Regions from separate parts of the Mesobacillus subterraneus genome, predicted to be linked through region 3. Evidence: predicted binding sites of a transcription regulator. Region 3 holds the regulator's gene; each other region holds the start of a gene.

The links. The regulator Rex, encoded in region 3, represses fermentation and respiration genes when NADH is low (regulators of the CRP and FNR family bind a similar motif). The targets are predictions, from matches to a motif close to TTGTGAAATATTTCACAA.
Region 1: LC048_RS24055 (AtpZ/AtpI family protein) is a predicted target of Rex. The motif match lies at 1,646-1,663, and genes of this name have one in related genera.
Region 2: hcp (hydroxylamine reductase) is a predicted target of Rex. The motif match lies at 2,069-2,086, and genes of this name have one in related genera.
Region 4: LC048_RS15275 (YwiC-like family protein) is a predicted target of Rex. The motif match lies at 1,888-1,905, and genes of this name have one in related genera.

Annotation. Positions count from the first base shown of each region.
Region 1 is NZ_CP129019.1:4,619,335-4,622,682, reverse strand. Features, by position in the region: gene atpE (F0F1 ATP synthase subunit C) at 1-71, opposite strand, end outside; gene atpB (F0F1 ATP synthase subunit A) at 143-853, opposite strand; gene LC048_RS24060 (ATP synthase subunit I) at 878-1,249, opposite strand; gene LC048_RS24055 (AtpZ/AtpI family protein) at 1,256-1,477, opposite strand; gene LC048_RS24050 (S8 family serine peptidase) at 1,856-3,348, opposite strand, start outside.
Region 2 is NZ_CP129019.1:1,326,422-1,329,769, forward strand. Features, by position in the region: gene LC048_RS06710 (YppG family protein) at 123-701, shown strand; gene LC048_RS06715 (Hsp20/alpha crystallin family protein) at 1,448-1,924, opposite strand; gene hcp (hydroxylamine reductase) at 2,150-3,348, shown strand, end outside.
Region 3 is NZ_CP129019.1:4,159,366-4,162,713, reverse strand. Features, by position in the region: gene LC048_RS21640 (ABC-F family ATP-binding cassette domain-containing protein) at 1-951, opposite strand, end outside; gene moaC (cyclic pyranopterin monophosphate synthase MoaC) at 1,124-1,618, shown strand; gene LC048_RS21630 (redox-sensing transcriptional repressor Rex) at 1,646-2,311, shown strand; gene LC048_RS21625 (YdiK family protein) at 2,336-2,536, opposite strand; gene LC048_RS21620 (CPBP family intramembrane glutamic endopeptidase) at 2,540-3,271, opposite strand.
Region 4 is NZ_CP129019.1:2,932,502-2,935,849, forward strand. Features, by position in the region: partial or broken gene argC (N-acetyl-gamma-glutamyl-phosphate reductase) at 1-135, opposite strand, end outside; gene LC048_RS15270 (Crp/Fnr family transcriptional regulator) at 360-1,052, shown strand; gene LC048_RS15275 (YwiC-like family protein) at 1,114-1,830, opposite strand; gene LC048_RS15280 (MEDS domain-containing protein) at 2,090-2,662, shown strand; gene LC048_RS15285 (respiratory nitrate reductase subunit gamma) at 2,792-3,214, opposite strand.

The sequences.
Region 1 (3,348 bases), 460 kb from region 3:
ATCAAACCGTTACCAATACCTGCACCTAGTGCTGCTAAACCGATTGCGATTGCTGCTGCTATAAGACCCATTATAAATTTCCTCCTTTAATGTATGAAAAAATGTTTTTTTTAGTTTTGTCCATTAAATGAACAGGTATATATTAATGGTCATGGCTCACTTTATGAGAGAGATAAACCATCGTTAACATTGTGAAGATAAATGCCTGGATTGCTCCGACGAAAACGGAGAAACCTTGCCATACAAGCATTGGAAGTGCTGCGGCCAATGTGCCGACAGCATCAGTTGCTAGGCTGGCTGCAAGCAGACCCAACAGGATCTCACCCGCGTAAATGTTACCGTAAAGACGAAGACCAAGAGTGAGCGTATTTGCGAACTCTTCAATGATCTTGATCGGGAACATGAACCAAAACGGCTTAAAGAATTCCTTGCCATACTCGGCGGTCCCCTTAAGCTTGACGCCATAGTAATGGGAAAGCCCTACCACCATGACTGCAAGAGTCAGTGTGATGACTGGATCGGCTGTAGGTGATTTCCACCAAAGTTCATTGTCGACAACGACAGAGAACGGCAGTCCCAGCATATTGGCAACAAACACATACATAAGCAATGTGATGCCAAGTACGTGGAATCTTCCCCCGTCTTTCCAGTCCATCGTGCTATTGATGATTCCTTTGACGAAATCCATAATCCATTCCATGAAATTTTGAATTCCTGTCGGTTTCATCGCAAGCCTTCGAGTGGAAAGTACTGCAATGATGAAAACGATAGCACTTGCTACTGTGATCATCAGCATGTTTGCCAGGTTAAAATAAAGTCCTAAAAATGGAACTAAAGGAGCTTCATGATGCATCAGTTAATTCACCTCTCTTCCCCGCTATTTACGTAAATGAAAAGACTGGACAAAAAAATCTATCATAATGACAATATAGGCTGTCATTAATCCCAAAACCGTAAATACAAGGTCAATGCGATCCGGGTATTCCATCGCAACGATTACAGCAAGCGCTCCGGTCGCAAGCCTCGACATCGAGCCGAGAGAGCGTACCTTCTTCCCCTGCACCACCGAATCCCCGAAGTTGTTCATCTTCCTCGCAAGCAGCCATAAATTAAAAAGGCTCAGGCTTGTACCAAAGATCAACCCTGCAAAAACAGATTGATAGCTTGTAAAGCCGTACCCGAGTACGTATAGAGACAACAAGGTGAATATGTATTTGCGCTGGCGAATAAACAAGTCCTGAATTTCCATAGGTGGCTAGTCTCCCGAAAAGAAGTGTTGGATGAGGCGGAGCATGGCATAAACACCTGCCGCCAATCCGATCAGCAATCCGAATATTAAGAAAAGTGGCTCTGCACCAAGGGTACGATCAAGCCATCTTCCGGAGAAAATGCCAATTAAAATGGAGCCTACCAATTGAGATAGTATAGCGGACATGAGTGCCATCGCTTGTAAAGGGTGGCGGTTGTTTCGGCGCATAAAAAACGCATCCTCACATTTGAGAATGGGAGCTTCAGGGGGTGAAAAATCATTTTCAGAAAAAAACAATATTTTCACTAAAAAAAGCTTGCATATCAACATTGAAAACCTTATCATTTTATGCCCTTTGTAAGCATACAATAGGCAAATGTCAATGTCAATCCATTGGGGTGAAAAAATTCACAAAGTTTTCACTGTGAATATATACAATTAACCCTATTTTAGTATTATATTATAAAAGCTTATTTTCCCTGTCATTTCAATGTGCTTTTTTCCATTCATGCCGGTTTTTGAGAAAAATAAAACTTTAGAAAAAAAATTCAGAGCCGGAAAGGAATGACCTTTTTCCGACCCTAAATCATTCCATAAATCACTGCTTCAATCGTGCTCCCGATTCCCTGTATTTTTACCTATAAAAATCATGGCGTCTACTGTACTCTCTCGGCCTTTTTTCTTTGCGAAAACCTTGGCAAGATACATTCCTTCCTCGGGCAATTTCTCCAGAGGTATTTCTTTTCCTACCATGCCCTTTTCCAGCTTTCTTCCCCAATCAAGGAATCCGACGAAGCGGTATTGATCGGGATCAAAAAGCGCGATGCCAAATTCGTCTGCTCCTCCCGGCAAATAGACTTCATAGCGATAAGCCCCGCCGTTATCTGCCGGCGCGAAGTCGAAGCCCATCACCCGCGGGTAATCCGGTTCTTCCAGAACATACAAGTATGGAATCCTTATCATATATTCTCCATCATCCATCAGCAGTCTGCCGTCATGGATTTTATCTTTCAATAATGCTGGAGTGGCTTGCATCGCCACCTCCAAGCTTTTCGCTTCATTCGGCTTTAGCGAAAAGCTCATCGGAAGCTCCCACTCTATTCCCTGTTCTTTTTTTGGAATGGAAAATGAATAAGTTTTGGTGGTTGAACCCGTATTTTTGACTGTCATTTTCGCACTGTGACGATGCATGTTATCTGCAAGCTGGAATTTTCCAAATTGTAGCGAGCCCGGAATGACCAGACTCTCCGTATTGATCGCTTCCTCCAGCTGAATCCTTCCTGCTCCCTGCTCGTAAGTCCGGTACCGCTTGCCGTCACGGTCGCTAATATCCTTGGCAGTATTCATGATTGCCGCCTTGATCTCGGCTGGGGACCAGTCTGGATGGGCCTGCTTGATCAAGGCTGCCGCTCCTGCAATATGAGGTGCTGCCATGCTCGTCCCTTGAAGAGGAAGGTAACCTCCGGGAATCGTACTGTTGATTGCAACGCCAGGCGCGACGATATCCGGCTTGATTTCCCATGTGTCGGTCACCGGACCGCGTGAGCTGAAGTCAGCAAGAATATCTTTTTCTTCTATTAAATCCATCCGGATGAGCATGGAGTTTTTATTGAGCTGCTTTTTTAGCGCCAAGCCATCTTCTTTGCTGATTGCAGCCACCGGAATTGGCAGGTTCTCTTCTAGATTCCCAAAGAATGTTCCTTTTGTGTTGTTATAGATGATCACTCCGATTGCTCCTGCTTCAAATGCATTCTTTGATTTTTCGGTAAAAGTAAGATTACCCCTCTCGACTAGGACAAGCTTATCCCTTACACCTTTCATCTCTTCTTTCGTTCCCAGCCCTGCAAAAACAAGATTTTCACTTTGGGTAATATTCCAATTATCCGAACCCTGTAAAAGTTCTAGCCGTATTTCTTTAGATATTCCCGGGGCATTGAAGTACGGCACCTGCATCGGAGGTGTCGACGCGCCAACCGAAATGGCCTTTGAAGCGGTGCCGGGTGATCCCACTGTCCACCGGTTCGGTCCAGAATTCCCGGATGAAGTAACCGCGACGATTCCTTTATCGACCGCTTTATTGAGCGCCAAGCTGATAGGAA
Region 2 (3,348 bases), 2.0 Mb from region 3:
TTGAAACTTCCGACAACATATTTCATCGTTAGACAAAATCGGAAGTGCCTTCCAGCCTTATCACCAACTGGGCGGCAATAACATATAATATCGTAATGAAAACTTGGAGGAGGATGTTCGCCATGTTTGGCCGCAGAAACAATATGAATGCCAATCATCCACAATGGTGGGAATACCATTATAATCCAGATCTAAATTATATATATGGGAATAACCAAGGTTTGAACCGGCAGCAACCGCTCCCTCAACAGTATAACAATCCAAATTGGAATGGGATGCCAGGAAATTGGCAAAACCAATATATGCAGCAGGAGAACCCGGTGAACCCATATATGCAGCAGGTCAACCCTATGAATCCAAATATGCAGCAAGCGAATCCTTATTGGAATCAGCCTAACCAAATGGGCGGGAACAAGAATGACTATTCTAAGATGCTTTTCCAAAACCCGCTTGAGCCTGAGGGAGACCCCATCTACGGGTACTATAATCCACAAGCGGATTATCAGAACTTCAACCCATACCCACAATATGCGTTCATGCCTAAACAGCCCTCTGGCTTGCAGTCAATCATGAACTCTTTCAAAAGCCAGGATGGAAATTTGGATGTCAACAAAATGGTAGATACTGCTGGACAGATGATGAATGCCGTGACACAGGTGTCTTCGCTCGTCAAAGGTCTAGGCGGAATGTTTAAGGTGTAATTAAGATGGAGATTTCCAGATTTTCTGAAATACTATGAGGTGAATCGAAAGCTATAGGAACAAAAAAAAGCAGGCTATCGAATAATTAGCCTGCTTGTTTTTTGATCATACCCTTATGCGAGGTTTTTGTCCGCTATAAGGGTACGATAAAGAGCAAATCGTATCCTTATGCGAGGGTTTCGTCCGCTATAAGGGTACGATAAAGGGCAAATCGTATCCTTATGCGAGGGTTTCGTCTGGTATAAGGGTACGATAAAGAGCAAATCGTATCCTTATGCGAGGATTTCGTCCGCTATAAGGGTACGATAAAGGGCAAATCGTATCCTTATGCGAGGGTTTCGTTCGCTATAAGGGTACGATAAAGGGTAAATTGTATCCTTATGCGAGGGTTTCGTCTGGTATAAGGGTACGATAAAGGGCAAATCGTATCCTTATGCGAGGGTTTCGTCTGGTATAAGGGTACGATAAAGGGCAAATCGTATCCTTATGCGAGGGTTTCGTCCGCTATAAGGGTACGATAAAGGGCAAATCGTATCCTTATGCGAGGATTTCGTCTGGTATAAGGGTACGATAAAGGGCAAATCGTATCCTTATGCGAGGATTTCGTCCGCTATAAGGGTACGATAAAGGGCAAATCGTATCCTTATGCGAGGATTTCGTCTGGTATAAGGGTACGATAAAGGGCAAATCGTATCCTTATACGAGGGTTTCGTCTGGTATAAGGGTACGATAAAAGTTTTATCATTTCATTCAACGTGATCTGACAATATATCAATCTTCTTGCCTTGTTTTTTTGTGATTTTGACTTCAAGTAGACCGTTTCGATAGGAAGCGCGGGTCTTTCTTTCATTGACCGGAACTGAAAAGGGGATCGTCCTGCTTAATTGCCGCGCCGCAGCCATGTGCCTCTCCGTTTTTGAGACTTCATTGACTTCCGAAGTGACGTCAGTTTGATTGACCAGTATTGTCAGCGAATTATTAATTATATTTATGGAAATCTGGTCTCTTTTAACTCCTGCCAATTCTGCTGTCACAATATATTCCTTTTCTGTTTCTTGCACCCCAACATTGAAGGGTGAATGCGGAAAGGGCTGTCTGAAAAAATCATCAATACTTTGGAGTATGCCTTTTACCGGCTTCTCCTGCATCAGCTGGTTTACGGATTTAAACCATTGTTCAAGGGCTTCATGTCTTTTTGGTCGGTCAGGATTGTTGGTTGCCATCGATGCACATCCTCCTCTGCAGAAATTCATATAAATAGGTTATGTTGAGAAGAATGTCCATGTTCAAGATTGAGCTATTATTTCCTTGATGACACTTCATTCCATCGCCTTACCTTTTTGAACACTTTGTGAAAAATGCCTTAAGTGTGATTTAGGTCACATAACCATAATTTCATCCTCGGTATGCTAAAAACAGTAAATAACGCAGAAGAGGGGAATACACATATGTTTTGTTACCAGTGTGAGCAAACGCCAACAGGAGGATGCACAGTTGTTGGTGTATGTGGAAAAGATGAAACAATTGCAAGTCTGCAAGACACTATGATCTTTGCTTTAAAGGGGATCGCAGCATATAGAACACATGCCAACCAGCTTGGCTTTACTGATCCATTTGTTGACGCAACAACCCACGAAGCATTATATATGACATTAACTAACTCAAACTTTAATGTACAAGAACATATCGACATGGCTATGAAGGTTGGTCAATCAGCGGTTCGCGTGATGGAGCTGCTGGATGAAGCACATACAAGCCGCCTTGGTATCCCTCAGCCTGTAAAAGTCAGCCAGAATAAAATTGAAGGAAAATGCATCGTTGTAACGGGGCATAACCTATTCGCACTTGAAGAATTGCTTAAACAAACAGAGGGAAAAGGCATCAACATTTACACTCACTCAGAGATGCTTCCAGCGCATGGCTATCCGGCATTGAAAAAGTACCCGCACCTTAAGGGGAATATCGGAAAAGCATGGTTTGACCAGCGCCGCTTGTTTGAAAAGTTCCCAGGAGCAATCCTGGCTACGACAAACTGTGTAATGCCAATCAAAGGTTCATATGCAGACCGTATGTTTACTTATGAAGTTACAGGTCTTGAGAATGTAAGAAAAATAGAGAATGATGATTTCACCATGCTAATTGAAAAAGCTTTGGAGCTTCCTGAGGCGAATATGGAATCTGAAGAAACATTGGTGACAGGCTTCCATCATGAAACAGTGATCGGCCTGGCTCCAGAGGTCATCGAAGCAGTAAAGTCCGGAAAGATCAAGAGATTCTTTGTGATTGCAGGCTGTGACGCTCCAGGTAAAGGCGGAGAATACTACCGTGAGCTTGCAACATCACTACCTCCAGAAGCTGTTATCCTGACAACTTCTTGCGGAAAGTTCCGATTCAATGATGTGGATTATGGAGTGGTTCCTGGAACTGATATTCCTAGATACTTGGATCTTGGACAGTGCAATAACTCTGTTTCCACTGTAAAAATCGCTAAGGCATTGGCTGATGCGTTTGATTGTGAAGTAAATGATCTGCCTGTAAGTATCGTCCTTTCTTGGTTCGAGCAAAAGGCTGTAGCAATCCTGCTTGGATTGTTCAGTCTCGGAATCCAGGATATTCGCATTGGGCCTAAGCCGCCAGAATTCATTTC
Region 3 (3,348 bases):
TGAGGCGGATTTTTCATCGCCCTTGGGCCTGTCCATGCGGTCTATTTTTTCAAGCTGTTTCCGGCGGCTCTGAGCACGCTTGGTTGTAGATGCCCTGGCCAGGTTCCTCTGGATAAAATCCTGAAGCTTGTTGATCTCATCCTGCTGTTTCTCAAAAAGTTTCAGATCACGTTCGTAATTCGCGGCTTTCTGTTCTAAATACGAGCTGTAATTGCCAGGAAACTTCGTCAGCTGGTGACGAGAGATTTCATAAACCTGGTTCACAACCTTATCAAGGAAGTAGCGATCGTGTGAAACGATCAGAATGGCTCCGTTATAGCCCTGCAAATACTGCTCAAGCCAGGACAGCGTGTCAATATCCAGGTGGTTCGTCGGTTCATCTAGAATCAAAATATCCGGACGGGTCAACAAAAGCTTCGCCAATGCGAGTCTAGTTTTCTGTCCACCGCTTAAAGTGGATATTTTTGTGGAATAATCAAAAGAATGGAAGTTCAGACCGTGCAGGACGGAACGAATATCGGCTTCATACTGGTAGCCGCCTTTTTCCTTGAACTGAACCTGAAGCAAGTCATAATCTTTCAAAACCCTGTCGTATTCTGTCTGGTTGGAGAGAATGTCAGGATCCGACATTTTTTCTTCCAATCTGCGTAAGTCTTTTTCCATGCTGTGCAGATGGTCAAAAACAGCCAGCATTTCATCCCAGATGCTTTTTTCGGATTCAAGTCCGGTATTCTGAGCGAGATAGCCAATCATTGTCCCTTTAGGACGGATGATTTCACCGCCATCATGAGCTTCATACCCGGCGATGATCTTCAGCAGGGTTGATTTTCCTGCGCCATTCCTTCCAACAAGCGCGACACGGTCGTTGGTCTGTATTTCAAACTTTATATTCGATAAAATAAGATCAGCAGCAAAATATTTTGATAGCTGATTAACCTGTAATAAAATCATTATTTTTCACCTCTATTGCCTTAGAGATAGTGTAACTCAATAATATAGGCACGGCAATATGTGTGAACTGCGATAGGGGGATAGTGTAACCCTGAGTATTGTGAATACTGAAACAAAGTTCACACACAAGTTTGACAAAATAGTGTATCATTTGATAGAAAGGAGCTTACATATGGCAGAATTTACTCACTTTAATGAAGAGGGCAGAGCGAAAATGGTCGATGTCAGTGAAAAACCAGAGACGGTCCGCACAGCAGTCGCCCATTCAAGCATAACCGTGAACGAAGATATATATAGTAGAATCACTGAAAATAAGATGAAAAAAGGGGATGTACTGGCTGTCGCGCAGGTAGCGGGCATCATGGCAGCAAAAAAGACATCTGAAATCATCCCAATGTGCCACCCTATTCCTTTGACAGGGATTGACCTTTCATTCGATTGGGAGCAAAATGGTAATGACTATATCTTAAATATCGCCGCAGCTGTAAAAACAAAAGGGAATACAGGTGTAGAAATGGAAGCGTTAACAGCAGCTTCAGCATGTGCGCTGACTGTTTATGATATGTGCAAGGCCGTTGATAAAGGCATGGTGATTGGCAAGACGTATCTGGTCGAAAAAACCGGCGGTAAAAACGGTGATTTCAAGAGAGAAGAAAAGTTGAGATAGAAATACGGACAGGGTGGAGGATGGAGAATGACGAATGATGCTATGAAGATTCCGCAGGCAACCGCAAAACGTTTGCCACTGTATTACCGGTTCTTATTGAACTTGCATTCTTCAGGAAAGCAAAGGGTATCATCCGCGGAGCTAAGTGAAGCGGTAAAAGTGGATTCAGCAACAATCCGAAGAGATTTTTCCTACTTTGGAGCTTTAGGTAAAAAGGGATACGGCTACAATGTGAATTACCTGCTTTCCTTTTTCCGTAAGACATTGGATCAGGATGAACTGACGAAGGTTGCCTTGATTGGTGTCGGTAATCTGGGAACAGCATTTTTGAATTATAATTTTTCAAAAAACAATAATACTAAAATTGAGATTGCTTTTGATGTGGATCCTGGTAAGGTTAACACGAAGATCGGCGACGTGGCAGTGTATCACATGGATGATCTTGACAGGGTTGTCGTCGAGGAAGGAATCCAGGTGGCTATCTTGACTGTTCCTTCAGCGGTAGCACAGCCGATAACAGACCGATTGGTGCAGGCGAATATCAAGGGAATTCTGAACTTCACGCCGGCAAGGCTGAATGTGCCGCCTTCCATCAGAATCCATCACATTGATTTGGCGGTTGAATTGCAGTCATTGATTTATTTCTTAAAACATTATCCAACAGATACGGAAACAACTGAATCAGTGGAATAAAAAAATAGCTCCTTGCTGAAGGAGCTATTTTTTCTGTACATTCTTCAGTTTGAAATGGAACATGATCATTCTAATGCCTGATCCAAAATCGAACGTGGCTAGGGCAACAAGTAAATAGCTAAAGAATCCCCAGCCTGTCTCGGTTACATTCTGGATGGCAAAATAGGTAAACAAGCTGCCTAACAAGATGTAGACAATGCCTGAGAATAAAGGCGATTGCTTCATAACTTAAAATCCCCCAATAAAGCTTTGAATTTTCTCTGCTTCTTTTATCATTCTCTCAATGTCTTCCCTAAATACAGATTGAAGCAGGACAACCATTGTATTCATAGTAACGTGGGCGATTATCGGCACGATGATCCGTTTCGTTTTGACATAAAGGAAAGCAAAGGTGAAGCCCATCGCTGAGTACAGGATCACATGCTCCGGCTCCATATGCGCAAGCGCAAAAATGACAGAGCTGATCAGCGCGGAGAAAAAGAAATTCATTTTCTTATGCAGACTGCCAAATATGATTTTACGAAAGACGATTTCCTCTAATATTGGGCCGATAATTGAGCTGACCAAAATGATGACTGGGAACATTTCAATCAGTTTAATGATTTCCTGTGTATTCTCCGAGCCCATTTCGATGCCAAGCATATTTTCGATGTTGGCAGCTATTGATTGTGCGAACAGAGCAAGGAATACACCTGCGAAAGCCCAGGCAGCAGAACTTGCCGGAGATGAAGCATCACGTAGGTCAGCCTCTGTCTTGCGTTCTTTCCTTAGAAGCAGAAGCACGATCACAAGTGTCAGTGAAAAGCTGATTACGAGCCAGTATGGAATTGAGAGTGTCTCCATTTCCTCAAGGCTTTTTCCCATTGCAGCTCCGATAATGGCAACAATCGGGATGCCAATCAAGCTAGAAAGCTGCATGGCAATATAGGCAATAATGACGTACCAGTATTCCTTTTTCAATAGGATAATCTCCTTCTATTCGGATCGGTTTATGTGTATGCCATAAAATCTTTAATAAAGAATGTTATCTATCCATT
Region 4 (3,348 bases), 1.2 Mb from region 3:
GGGATATTCTTCGGAAACAGGTTTTTCATCTCTTGTTGTGTGGATTGAATGAATATGGAAATATGGATGATTTGCCAGGATACGGATCAATTCTCCTCCGCCATATCCAGTGGAACCAATAATCGCTGCCTTCACTTGAAACCTCCTTTCAACATATGCATAAATAAACACATAATTTTATAATTATAAATAAATTTCTTTTTATTATAAAAACAACGGAAGGAAAACGCAATAGATTTATTAACAATATGTGAACAATTCACAATTTTATTGCTGGCTTTGTATGCTTTACAATATAATAATATTAATATTAGATACGGAAGGGAGTATATCACTCCCGTAAATAAGGTGGTATTCATATGTTGACTGCAACAACGTTGTCACCAAATTTGAATAAGCTTTTTGAAAAAGTCCACAGAATAAAGAGTATTGACAAAGGACGCTTCCTTTTTGAAGAAGGTAATGCCGCAGCTGAGCTGTACATTATCCAGAGCGGGAAATTTCAGATAAGCAAAATGGTACCAGATGGACGAGAATTAACAATCAGAATGTGTTCAGCTGGCGAATTGGTTGGTGAGTTGTCATTGTTCAGCCCAGCATCTCAGCATATCTTGAATGCCCGCGCCTCAGAAAGCGGGACCGTGGCGGTTATTCAAAAGGATAAGCTAGAGGCTGAAATTGAAAAGGATAGCGGGCTGGCACTGGAACTTGTTAAATGGCTTTCCCTGCAGCACCGCAAATCGCAAACAAGGTTCAGAGACCTGGTCCTTCATGGTAAAAAAGGGGCTTTGTACTCAACGCTGATCCGGATGGTAAACAGTTACGGAGTAAAAACAGAAGACGGCTTGAAGATTGATGTATCGCTGACGAACCAGGAGCTCGCAAACTTTTGTGGAACCTCACGCGAAGTCGTGAACAGATTATTGAGCGATTTAAGGAAAAGTAAAATCATTTCCATTGATAAAGGATTCATTACCGTCCATGCACTCAATAAGCTGAAGAGAGAAATAGATTGTGAAAATTGCCCGATAGAGATATGCAATATAGAATAGAAAAAGCCGTCAGTGCATCACTGGCGGCTTTACTTATTCTCTGTTTTCGCATTGACTATCATTACAAGATCGCAAACAGCATGATGATAAAAAAAAGCACTGCGTTCACGATTTCGTATATCCCTACCTTCATGACAGAAAGCGGTTTTCCATAAAATGCTACAGCTCTGATCAAGCTTGCTACTGCGGCAACAGCGACTATGACTTCTCCAGCTGCGAGCCACAGTACAGGTACCAATAGATGGTAGGTCCAGGAAATCCATTTAAATTGGCTGTTCTTCTTTTCGCGAATCATAGTTTTCACATAAAATGTACTTCCGGTAAAAAATAGAATACTGGAAGTAAAAACAAGCAGTGCGTTTTCATTGATTTCCCCATTTGGCAGAAAGCTGCTGGCCAAACCGGCTATAGAAAATACAACGATGGCACTTAGATCATTCAGCAGCGCCCGGTCTTTATTTTTAGCAGAGAAGTAGGCATTAAGCATAAAAAACGGAATCATCGAAAATCCGAACGTGACGATTGTTGGTGTCGTGAACAATGGAACCATTAAGAACGCAAGAGCGGGGATCATATAAATAAGCACCCATTTACGATAATATGGGATTTTCTTTTTCTTGAACATCAACAAAAGTGGATATGTGCCTAAATATAATAATAGCCATCCAATAAAAAACGGGATATGCTGCCAAACTATTTCACTTGCCGCTGCCCCAAGCCAGAAAGGGATGATCAACATCGCCCAGGCCCCATGCTGTTTTGGCATAAATAACTTCATGAATGAACACTCCCTTATGTTTCCTAACTTAAATATAAAGCAGGCAAAGGAATGCATAAGTGAAACACATCACATATATCAGTGTGGATATCAAAATGACACCGAACTGTCAAAAACAACATATTTATAAAGGCATTCGTTCATTATTTTTATCAAAAAGCCTGAGCCCCTTAGTCAGCGAATTCAACTTGTACAGCCATTTCTTTATAAACAGAATTGTAGTAAACTGGAAGGTGATTGCAAAAGAAGGGGTGATCAAATGAAAAACCAAATGAATCAGTTGTTTAAAGACAAACGGAGCGTCCATGTCCTGTATGCCTATAATGAATTAGATAAATACATTGAACAAGCTGTTAGTTACATAGAAGACGCCGTTATGGCGGAAGAATATGTTATCTTCATTGAAAATGAACCTCTATTTCGTTTAATCAACAAAGAACTAAGCTCACGATTAGCGGAAGATCAAATGGAATTTGTTCATTGGGTTAACAACTTTGATTTTTATTATTCCAGCGGCAATTATCATCCTCCTGCAATACTGGATTATTTTAATAAGATGGTGGAGCCTTATATAGAAAATGGAACCTCTTTCCGATCCTGGGCACATGTTGAGTGGGCCTCTATGAAAGACCCACTGCATATCATTGAAGATTTTGAAAGAATTGTAGACGAAGCTGTAAACACACTTTATTTTCCACTGATTTGTGCTTACGAAGGGCTGAAAATGCCAGACCATCTCATAAAAATCCTGTTGGAAACACACCCTTATGTTCTAAAAGATGATAATTTCACAGTCTCTGATGAATACCAATTACCAAGTGGTCAAAGATAAAGAAAAACGCTTAGGAGCCCCCCTAAGCGTTTTTTATGTCACTTTTTACTTAACCATTACCTAAACAAGTAGTACTATTTCACATAGCTTCTTTTGATTTCGTTATTCAATCTATAACAAAACCTAAATTCAGCCTCTTCTATCGAATTGCAGTTTTAAATAGATTTTCTTTATATATAAATGCGGTTTTAATAAATAGTAAATTTCCTTCGTGAATGCCAGGCTTAGTAGGAACAGGAAAACAATAATAAAGTGCACCTTTGAGAGAATGGATACGTCCGTGACCAGGCTCATATCTGGCTGCAATTGGGCAAGGCTGATGAGCCATCTAAACAGCAATACTGGTTCGTAGGCTATACTGCTCGACAGCACGATAGCAATGCCTGTTGCTGTGCTGGCAACCATTAGCGTCTTCACGACGACAAGCAGAAAACTTCCTGCCTTCGAACGCGTTTCTTCTTCTCTTGATTCGTCATATTGCCAAACGAGCCCCATTGCCACTATTGCTGCAACAGTATACGGATATACAATCCATAAAAAGATTTGTAGCATTTCCAATTGCTCTCACCTCACACATATCTCTCAACATGAACCCCATTTAACATTCTAACCGGGGAAGCATGAAGTGACAGTGACAAAAGTCGCCGTTTATGTCTAAAATAAGAACTTTTTCTTGGAAAGCCGAA